DNA from 2 places in the Streptomyces mobaraensis genome. Region 1 is predicted to be linked to the other one. Evidence: riboswitches for the same ligand, from Rfam matches in the RefSeq annotation. Region 1 holds a riboswitch; the other holds the start of a gene.
The links. A riboswitch is a leader RNA that binds a small molecule or an ion and turns the genes downstream of it on or off. The one in region 1 is predicted to bind cyclic di-AMP.
Positions count from the first base shown of each region.

Region 2: linked by a shared signal. The riboswitch ahead of K7I03_RS30815 (C40 family peptidase) and the one ahead of K7I03_RS07850 (M23 family metallopeptidase) in region 1 are both predicted to bind cyclic di-AMP.

Region 1 is NZ_CP083590.1:1,888,349-1,893,581, forward strand. Features, by position in the region: gene K7I03_RS07835 (bifunctional acetate--CoA ligase family protein/GNAT family N-acetyltransferase) at 1-165, opposite strand, end outside; gene K7I03_RS07840 (HPr family phosphocarrier protein) at 276-557, shown strand; gene K7I03_RS07845 (GntR family transcriptional regulator) at 744-1,418, opposite strand; gene K7I03_RS07850 (M23 family metallopeptidase) at 1,797-2,603, opposite strand; cyclic di-AMP (ydaO/yuaA leader) riboswitch at 2,618-2,773, opposite strand; gene K7I03_RS07855 (M16 family metallopeptidase) at 2,998-4,365, opposite strand; gene K7I03_RS07860 (M16 family metallopeptidase) at 4,410-5,233, opposite strand, start outside.
Region 2 is NZ_CP083590.1:6,962,686-6,967,918, reverse strand. Features, by position in the region: gene K7I03_RS30845 (TolB-like translocation protein) at 1-10, opposite strand, end outside; gene K7I03_RS30840 (pentapeptide repeat-containing protein) at 105-764, opposite strand; gene K7I03_RS30835 (hypothetical protein) at 816-1,361, opposite strand; gene K7I03_RS30830 (YchJ family protein) at 1,768-2,172, shown strand; gene K7I03_RS30825 (GNAT family N-acetyltransferase) at 2,154-2,669, opposite strand; gene K7I03_RS30820 (DUF1330 domain-containing protein) at 2,822-3,163, shown strand; gene K7I03_RS30815 (C40 family peptidase) at 3,224-3,697, opposite strand; cyclic di-AMP (ydaO/yuaA leader) riboswitch at 3,705-3,855, opposite strand; gene K7I03_RS30810 (endo alpha-1,4 polygalactosaminidase) at 4,036-5,109, opposite strand; gene K7I03_RS30805 (spherulation-specific family 4 protein) at 5,079-5,233, opposite strand, start outside.

The sequences.
Region 1 (5,233 bases):
GAAGAAGCGGTAGTACTTGGACTCGTCCGAGACCTGCTCGTAGAAGCTGACCAGGCGCTGGACGTCGTCGGGGGTGATGGGCCGGACGCGGGTGGTCCCGCCGTCGCGGAGGACGACATCGGCTTCCCAGTGGGCCGGGTACGCGTGCTCGGACGGCGTCTGCATGGGATCAGCGTACGACCGGCCACCGACAACGAGCCCGGGCGCTGCGGAGCACTGTCCGCACCGTGCGACACTGGTCTAGACAACCCATTCGCGACTCGAAGGGCAACACCATGGTTGAGCGCCGTGTAAACGTCGGCTGGGCCGACGGCCTGCACGCCCGTCCGGCGTCGATCTTCGTCCGTGCGGCCGCCGCCGCCGGCGTCCCCGTGACCATTGCCAAGGCCGGCGGCACCCCCGTCAACGCCGCGTCGATGCTGGCCGTGCTGGGCCTGGGCGCCCAGGGCGGCGAGGAGATCGTCCTCGCCTCGGAGGACGCGGGTGCCGAGGCCGCGCTCGACCGTCTGGCCAAGCTGGTCGCCGAGGGGCTCGAGGAGCTTCCGGAGACCGTCTGAGCCCTCGTCCCGGGGAGCCGCCGCATTCGGCCGGGCTCCCGACGGGACGCGAACGGGGCCGTGGCGGCCGGTGGACCGGCCGCCACGGCCCCGTTCGCGCGTTTCACCCGCGCGCATTCCGGCCGGAAAACACCGGGCGTTCCGTGCCGGGGAATTCACCGCCGGCCCCGGAATACCGGACGGCCGTCACATTCCGGCGCCCGCCGTGTGAACGGCGCGTTTCCGAACGCCGGCCGGGAGCGCGGAAGAAGCCGGCACCGGACGCCGGAACCGGAATTCCCCGGGGGCCCGTCCGGCCCGCCCGGCGGCGATGTCCCGGGCGCGCCCCGCGTCCCTCCTGACCACCGCGTCGACCAGCGCGGCGTGCGTCTCCCAGGTCTCCACGGGCCGGGCGGGCGGCTCGGGCACGTACATCCAGGCGATCTTGCGCCGCACCTGGGTGAGCAGCGCGGCCAGACTGGGACTGCCGGACGCCTGGGCGAGCGTCTCGTCGAACCAGTCGCCCAGCGGGCACAGCTCGCCCGGCTGCCCGGCGCGGGCGCGCTCCCGGCCCAGCCGGACCAGTCCGCGCAGCACCTTCAGGTGCGCCTCGGTCCGCCGCTGCGCGGCCCGGGCGGCCCCCAGCGGCTCCAGCAGCGCCCGCACCTCCAACAGGTCGGCCGCCTCCTGCTCGGTCGGCTCGGCGACGCAGGCGCCCGCGTGCCGGCGCGTGGTCACGAAGCCTTCGGAGGCCAGCGTGCGCAGCGCCTCCCGCACCGGGACGCGCGAGACGCCGTACCGGCGGGCGAGCAGTTCCTCGATGAGCCGGCTTCCGGGCGGGAAGGCGCCGGAGACGATGTCGTCGCGAATGGCCGTGCACACCGCCTGCGCGGAAACGCGGCGGCTCTCGGGAACCGCTTCGGCCCCGCCGTTCACAAACGTCCCCGCATTGGACGGACCTCCGGATCGACCCCGGCGCGGCCTCGCGTAAAAGCGACGGTCCGCGGGCGAGGGACGCTTCTTCAGGATTCGCTCGACTCTATGGCAATCCCGTGCGGATTCCGATGGCCGCCGGAAGACCATGGAAATGATTTGGCCAAGGGGAGCGCAGGGGCCGAGTGGAGAGACCGGGGCCGAGTGGAGAGACCGGGGCCAAGCGGAGAGAGCGGAAAAGCCCCCGCCGTCTCCGGACAACCGAAAGCCCCGCCGTGGACGCGTGGTCCGGGCGGGGCTCTGCGGAAGAAAAGGGGACGGCCGCGGTCAGATGGCGACGCCGTGGGCGCGCAGGTACGCGACCGGGTCGATGTCCGAGCCGTAGGTGGGCGCCGTGCGGGCCTCGAAGTGCAGGTGCGGGCCGGTGACGTTGCCGGTGGAGCCGGAGAGGCCGATCTGCTGGCCGGGGGTGACGGTCTGGCCGACGCTCACGCCGATCGACGAGAGGTGGCCGTACTGGGTGTACGTACCGTCGTTGTGCTTGATGACGATGTTGTTGCCGTAGGCGCCGCCGTTGCCGGCCTCGACGACGGTGCCGGCACCCACGGCGTGGACGCTGGTGCCCTCCTCGGCGTGGAAGTCGACGCCGGTGTGGCTGCCGGAGGACCACAGGCCGCTGGAGGCGTGGTACTGGGTGGAGACGAAGGAGCCGGCGATCGGCATCACGAAGGTGTTGAGGCGCTTGCGCTCCTCCTCGCGAGCCGCGCGCTCCTTCTCGGCACGCTCGGCCTCGGCCTTGCGCTTGGCCTCGTCGGCGCGCTTCTTGACCAGGGCGGCCTGCGCCTTGGCGGCGTCCTCGGCCTTCTGGGTGGCGGCGTCCTGCTCGGCGACGCCGCGCTGCATCTGAGCCTGCTCGTCCACGCTGTCGGCCAGGTGGTCGGAGACGACGACGGCCTGGGTGAGGCCGGTGTCCTGCATGCGGGGCGCCTCCTCCGGGGAGGCGGCGAAGGCCGGAGCGGCGACACCGGCGACGACGCCCGCGGCGCTCAGGGTGGCTATGCCGGCGACGTTGGCGCCGACTCGCACGGCACGGCTCGGACGACGGTGCTTCCCGGTGGCACGGGTGAACGCCATGGTTGCGGCTGTTCCTTTCCTTCCTTCTCGCCTACCGGGTTAGCTGACGGGTTCGGAGCAGGAAGGTCTCCTACGGCTCCCTCCGGAGAGGGACCCGATTCACCCCAGGGAACATGTGGTTCCCCGGCTCCCCTGGCTCGCGCCGTACGGGGACTCGGCGATGGCTGCCCGGGGCCGCGGTTGCGGCTCCGATCCGACGGGCTGCCGCCATGAAGCTAATCGCCGTCAGATTCGAACGGCAAACGGAACCCCGTTTTAGTGACGCACGCCACAGAAGGATGGTGCAACCGCTCCTATAAATCGGGCATAACGGAGGCGCGTGGCCCCCGAAGGGCCCACGCGCCTCTCCGCCCCCGCGCCTGCGCCGGGGCGCACGCGGAGGCTTGAGCTTCCGTCAGGCGGAGACGACCGTCACCTCGCCGATGCCGAGCGTCCGGACGGGCTCGGCGATCTCCGCGGCGTCCCCGACCAGCACGGTGACCAGGCGGTCGGCCGGGAAGGCGTTCACGACGGCCGCGGTGGCCTCCACCGTCCCGGTCTGCGCGAGGCGTTCGTACATCCGGGCCTGGAAGTCGTCCGGGAGGTACTGCTCGACCTGGTCGGCCAGCGTGCCCGCGACGGCCGCCGCCGTCTCGTACTTGAGCGGCGCGACCCCCACCAGGTTCTGCACGGCGACGTCGCGCTCGGCGTCCGTCAGCCCCTCGGCGGCGAGGGTGCGCAGCACCGTCCACAGGTCCGCCAGCGCGGGACCGGTGTTGGGCGTGTCCACGGAGCCGCTGATGGCGAGCATCGCGATGCCGGTGCCGTCGGGGGCGGAGCGCAGCACCTGACCGAACGAGCGGACGCCGTAGGTGTAGCCCTTCTCCTCGCGCAGCACGCGGTCCAGACGGGAGGTCAGGGTGCCGCCGAGGCAGTACGTGCCGAGCACCTGGGCGGGCCAGACGCTGTCGTGCCGGTCGGCGCCGACGCGGCCGATGAGCAACTGCGTCTGGACGGCGCCCGGGCGGTCCACGATGACGACGCGGCCGGTGTCGTCGGCGGAGACGGGCGGGACGGGCCGGGGTTCGGCCGGGGAGCCCGTCCAGGCGCCGAGGGTGTCGGCCAGGGCCTGGTCCAGGTCGACGCCGGTCAGGTCGCCCACGATCACCGCGGTGGCGGTGGCCGGGCGGACGTGCGCCTCGTAGAAGGCCCGTACGGAGGCGGCGTCGATGCGCTCGACCGTCTCCTCGGTGCCCTGCCGGGGCCGGGACATCCGCGAGTCGGCCGGGAAGAGCTCGGCCGAGAGCGCCATGGCGGCCCGGCGGGCCGGGTTGGCGAGCTCGTGCGGGATCTCGTCCAGGCGGTTGCGGACGAGGCGCTCGACCTCGTTGTCGGGGAAGGCCGGGGCGCGCAGGGCGTCGGCGAGCAGACCCAGCGCCTTGGTCAGCCGGGAGGCGGGGACCTCCAGGGAGAGCCGGACGCCGGGGTGGTCCGCGTGGGCGTCCAGGGTGGCGCCGCAGCGCTCCAGTTCGGCCGTGAAGTCCTCGGCGCTGAGCTTGTCCGTGCCCTCGGAGAAGGCGCGGGCCATGATCGTGGCCACGCCGTCCAGGCCGGCCGGCTCGGCCTCCAGCGGCGCGGCGAGGCTGACCTCGACGGCGACGACCTGCTGGCCGGGGCGGTGGCAGCGCAGCACGGTCAGGCCGTTGGGCAGCCGGTCGCGGCCGGGAGCCGGGAAGTTCCACGGGGTGGCCGTGCCCGGCAGGGGCTGCGGGTGGAACTGCATGGTGGGTTCGGCGGTGCCGGTGGCGCCCACGACTGCGGCTTCGCTCACTGGGCCGTCTCCTGTTCCTGTACGTCGGCTTCCTGCACCATGGCGCCCTCGGTGGCGCCGGTCTCGTCGGCGCCCGCGGTCTGGGGTCCGGTCGGCTCGTAGACGAGCACCGCGCGGTTGTCGGGGCGCAGCCGCGCCTGGGCGACGGCCCGCACCTCCTCCGGCGTGACCTCCAGGACCCGCTGGACCGCGGTCAGGGCGAGCTGCGGGTCGCCGAAGAGGACGGCGAAGCGGCAGAGTTCGTCGGCGCGTCCGCTGACCGTGGCCAGCCGGTCCAGCCATTCGCGCTCCAGCTGGGCCTGGGCGCGCTCCATCTCCTGGGCGGTGGGCCCCTCCAGGGCGAAGCGGGCCAGCTCCTCGTCGACGGCCGCCTCGATGTCGGCGACCTCGGCGCCGGCGGACGCCTTGACGTCCAGCCAGCCCAGCGAGGGGGCGCCCGCCAGGCGCAGCATGCCGAAGCCCGCCGCGACCGCGGTGCGGTCGTGCCGGACGAGGCGGTTGTGCAGCCGCGAGGACTCGCCGCCGCCGAGGACGGTCAGCGCCAGGTCGGCGGCGTCCGCCTCCCGGGTGCCGTCGTGCGGGAGGCGGTAGGCGGCCATCAGGGCGCGCGAGGGCACCTCCTCGCGGACCACCTGGCGGAGCTGCTCGCCGATGACGTCGGGCAGGGCGCCGTCGCGCGGCGGCTGCTTGCGGTCGTGGGCGGGGATGGACCCGAAGTACTTCTCGATCCAGGCCAGCGTCCGCTCGGGGTCGATGTCGCCGACCACGGCGAGGACGGCGTTGCCGGGCGCGTAGTACGTGCGGAAGAACTCCCGGGCGT
Region 2 (5,233 bases), 5.1 Mb from region 1:
GTCTGCGCACCGGGTGACGGTAACGCAGGCCGGCGCCCAGGGTCCGCCGGAAGGCGGGTTGCCCGGGTTCGCCGCTTTCTCCGGGTGTGCCGGGGGTGGCCGGATCAGTCGTCTTCCACGCTGAGTCCGATGTGCTGGGCCAGGGCGGGAGCCAGATCGAAGAGCTGAGGTGTGCTGATCGTCGCGCCGCCCAGGTCGCCCAGCCCGGCGGTGATGCCCAGGGCGGCGGCGTCGCGCAGGTCCACCTGGGCCAGCCGGGCCCGTTCGAAGCGGGCGCGGTCCAGGGTGGAGCCGGGGAAGCGGACGTCGGTCAGCGTCGCCCCGCCGAAGTCCACGTCCCGCAGCAGGCAGTCGACGAACACCACCTCGCGCAGGGTGGCCGCGCGCAGGTTGACGGAGTCGAGCTTGCACTGGTGGAAGACGACGCGGCGCAGCTCGGCGCCGTGGATCTCGGTGCCGGCCAGGACACCGGCGGTGAACTCGGCGTCCAGCCACGTGGTGTCCGCGAGGTTGGTGCCGACCATGCGGGTGGCGTGCAGCCACACGTCGTCGAACCGGGAGCGCCGGAAGCCGCCGCGCTCGAAGACCGCCGAGGAGAACGCCGCCTCGCTGAACAGGGAGCTGCCGCCCTGGGCCTCCTCGAAGACGGAACCGTCGAAGTGGACGCTCTCGTAACTGCCGCCCCGTTCCATCGGGCCCGTGAAGGGCTCCAGGCGGTGGGCGTAAGGCAGTTCGGTCAGTTCTCGGGAGGCGGGGATGCGCATGCGCCGCGGCCTACGCGGTGCGGCCGGGCGGCCCGCATGCTCGTCGGCCGTCTAGGACGCGGGGGCCGCGGCGGCGGGGGCGCCGAGTGCGTTCAGTACGACGCCGAGGAGCTGCTGGAGGTCGGCCAGGAGCTTGCTCACGTCGGCCGCGACGCCGAGGATGTTGGCCGCGGCCAGGTCCATGAGGAGCTGGTTGAGGTCCTTGACGAGCTGGTCCACCACCTTCTGCACGTCCGCGACCACGTCCCGCTGGGCGGTGCCCGTCTGTCCGGGCTGTCCGGGCTGGGGCTGCGGGACGTGCGCCTTGACGGAGGCGCGCAGCCGCGCGGCCTGCTCCGTGAGCTGCCGCTGCATCTCCCGCAGCTTGGTGAGGTCCGGCTTGGCCGCCTGGGCCTCCTTGCCGATCCGGGCACCCAGCGAGAGGATGTCGCCCAGGCTTCCGACCGTGGTCAGCCGGTCGACGGTGTCCGACGCGGGCACCGACTCCGCCGCCGGGCGCTCCGGCGCCGGGTCCGCCGCGAGGGCCGGTCCGGCGACGGCCAGGACCAGCGAGCAGCAGGCCGCTAGGGCGGTGGTGGTCGTTCTGCTGATGCGCATGCGGGAAACTCCCTCCAGGAACGTCCCTCAGGGGGACGAGGCCCACGGTGTGCCGCGGCGTCGGGGGCCGCAACCGCTCGCCGGGGCGGGGCGGGGCGCTTCCGTTGCGGCCCGCACCCGCTCTGACCTGGGCCCTTGCCGCGGTCGGCCGTTCTTGCCGGGGCCGGCGGGGCGTTCGGCCGGGAGGGTGCCCCGGTCCCGCCCCTTCCCGTTTCTTGCGGGGGCCGGCCCCCGCACCCCCGAAACCGCGCTCCGCGCGGTTGTCCTCAAACGCCGGACGGGCTGAAAGCCAGCCCGTCCGGCGTTTGAGGACCTCGCGGCGAAGCCGCGATGCCGGGGTCCGGGGCGAAGCCCTGGAAGAAACGGTGAAAGGGCGGGACCGGGGCACCCTCCCCGCCGGGGCACAATGCATCACGTGCCCCGAAACACCATCACCCCCACCACCCCCTGCCCCTGCGGCCTCGACGCCGCCTACGGCGACTGCTGCGGCGCCTTCCACGAAGGCGCGAAGCAAGCCCCCACCGCGGAACGCCTCATGCGCTCCCGCTACAGCGCCTTCGCCGTGGGCGACGCCGCGTACCTCCTCCGCACCTGGTACTCCGGCACCCGCCCGCCGTCCCTCGACCTCGACCCGAAGGTCCGCTGGACGGGTCTGGAGATCCTGGCGACCTCGGCCGGTACCGCGTTCCACCAGGAGGGCACGGTGGAGTTCCGCGCCCACTGTGTGGTGCGGGGGCGGGAGGACGCGCAGCATGAGCTGAGCCGCTTCGTCCGGGAGGACGGCGCCTGGGTCTACGTGGACGCCGTCTGAAGAGGCTCCGGCTCCCAGTCGGTCTCGTAGTACTTCACCCGCTCGTCCTCGCCGGCCATCCGCATGCCGGCGGCCGTCATGACGCGGTGGGAGGGGACGTTGTCGTGGTCGGCGTCGCCCTTCACCCGGCGGATGCCGCGGGCCCGCGCCGATTCCAGGGCCGCGCGCAGGGCCTCGGAGGCGTACCCCTTGCCGCGCTCGGCGGGCAGCAGCCCGTAGCCGACGGTCACGGCTCCGTCCTCGTCCGCCGGCCCGTGGAAGTCCAGCCCGCCGACCACGCGCCCGTCCTCCCGGCGCCGTATCTCGTAGGCCCCGGGGTGCCGCCCGGGCCCCTCCCGCTCCGCCGTCAGGAACCGCCGCGCGGCCTGCACGTCGTCGTCCTCCGGATACCCGGGCACCCAGTGCGGTGGCCGCTCCGGGTCCTCGGCGGCGATGTTCTCCGCCTCGGCGACGGTGAGGCGGTGCAGGATGAGCCGGGTCGTCACAAGATCGTCCATGTTCCGATGGCTATCACCCGCCGGCGCGGATCCGCATCGGATTTGCCGGGCCCGCAACCGCAATGACCTGCCGGGTCATCGCGGGCCCGTGCCGTCCGCGGGCAGAGTGGGGGCACACCGAATCACCGGACTCACACGGTCAGGAGACGACGATGCCCGCCTACGCACTCGGTCACTTCCACAGCACTGCCCCGCACCGGGACGTCGTGGAGTACGTCGAGCGGATCCAGGGGACGCTGGACCCCTACGGGGGCCGGTTCGTGGTGCACGGTGGGGAGCTGGAGGTGCGGGAGGGGGTTTGGGAGGGGAGTTTGGTGCTGATCGAGTTCCCCGACCTGGAGCGGGCGCGGGAGTGGTACGAGTCGCCCGCGTACCAGGAGCTGATTCCGCTGCGTACGCCGCACGCCGTGGGGGACGTCGTCCTCGCGGCGGGGGTGCGTTCCGGTTACCACCCGTCGGAGAAGGCGGAGACCCTCCGGGCGGCTCTGGCCTGAAGGTGGCGGGCCGGCGCCGCCGATGAAGCGCCGGCCCGTTGGGGCATCAGGTGTGAGGCGTCAGCGGACGCGGCCGTACCAGACGCTGTTGGACCAGATCTTCTCCAGGCGGACCTTCTTGCCGGTGCCGGGAGCGTGCCAGATCTTGTTTCCACCCGCGTAGATGCCCACGTGGTAGACGTTGCTGCCGGAGTGGAAGAACACCAGGTCGCCGACGGAGCGGGAGCCGCGCGAGATGTGCCGCGTGGCGTTGTACTGGTCGGCGGCGACGCGGGGGAGCTTCTTGCCGGCCTTCTTGAACGAGTAGAGCGTCAGGCCCGAGCAGTCGAAGCGGTTGGGGCCGGTGGCGCCCCACTGGTACGGGGAGCCGCTCTTGGACGCCGCGACCTTGACGGCCTTGGAGCCCGGGGTGGCCGCCTGGGCTTCCCCGGTCATGCCGGGGAGCAGGACGGACGCCGCGACGGTGGCGGCGGTGAGGGCCGATGCGGTTCCGGCCCGGGAGATGAGCGCGGGTATGCGAGGCAGCGCAGACATGCCGAGTAAGCCCTTCGTCATCCGCCTGCGAAAGATGACCTGTCGGGTTCGGGCTGACAAAGTTGCCCGGCCACCATGTGGCTTCACCCCTAGGACCACCGCCATCGTGGTCCGTCGTGCCTGGGTCTCCCGCTCCTGCCGATCCGCGTGTATCCGGTCCGCACCCGGAGCGGCGGCAGGACTCGGCGTCCGCCCGGGTGGCCCGCCTCTGTGACGGGTTCTTGGTTGTTCGGTGCATGATCCTGCACCATCCACCCGCGAAATCCGGTGTCGAAACGGCCGTCTGTGAGGTTCTTCACGCCGGCCGGAAGGTTTCATTCCGGCGGCTTGACCCCCTCTCAGCAGGGACGACGCCAGGAATTGAGACCGAGTTTCTTCTGCATGGAACTGAGCCCCAGATCCTTGGTCCGGCCGCAGAACTCCCCCGGATCCAGCTTGTATTCGACGTGGAACACCGCCTTGCCGCGCTTCACGAAGGGCGACAGTTTGTCGCATTCGCCGAACTCGGCGCACTGTTCGTTCACCGCGAAGTCGAAGTCGCCGACGAGGTCCGGGATCTGGTCGAGGTCGTTCTTGAGGCCGACGGACATGCCGCGGTCATGGGCGAGCCGCGCGATCAGGCGGTTGAACGCCAATTGGTGGGCCGCGGTGAGGGGGAAGCCCGTCTCGTTCCGGAACCCCTCGGTCAGGTCCGGCTCGACGGCGTCGAAGCCCTTCTTCCGGCACATGTCGAAACGTTCCGCCATGATGGGTTCGAGGACGTCCAGCCGCCGGATGTCCAGCCACTTCTCGCCCTTCCAGCCGTCGTTGTCCGCGCCGAGCACCGCCTCCGGGAACTTCTTCGCGTCGGGCCGCCAGTCCTCGTACGCGCCCACGTTGATGTAGCAGACGACCTTGCGGCCGTCGGCGTGCAGCCGTTCCACGGTCGCCGCGTCGTTCTCGAAGCCGTCGATGTCGTAGACGGGGACGTCAACCGAGGTGTCGACCTTCCCGTCGAGCTGCCACTGCCAGCGGGTGCCGGGGCGCGGCCGCCAGCGCGCCGCCCGGTCGGCGGGCTTCCCGGACGACGAGGACGACGGGGAGGCCGATTCCGGTGTGGACGGGTCGGCGGACGCGGCGTCCCGGGACGGCGCCGGGCTCGTGCCGCGCCGGGGTTTCCCGGGCGCCGAGTCCCGATGCCCCGGCCGGGGTTGCGCCGACACGCTGGGCTTGCCGTCCCGCTCGGGACCGTCCGCCTGGTCCTCGTCCTCCGAGCCCGACCCCGAGCAGCCGGCGGCGACGAGCAGGGCCGCGGCCGTCAACGCCCCGGCGCCCAGGGCCCGGCGGGCCCGGCGACGAGGACCGCCCGGTTCCGGGCACTCCGCTTTCAGGCGTACGGATGTCAGGCGCTCGGCGGTGGTGCGGTCTGCCATGGGTTCTCTCCTGTTCCCGGCACCGCGCAGTGCACTCCCGCGCCGCGCAGCCCGGCCGTGCGGGACACATGACCGGCCCGCTCCTGGGGCACACCGTAGACCAAGTGGCAGAAGCGCGAGGGGA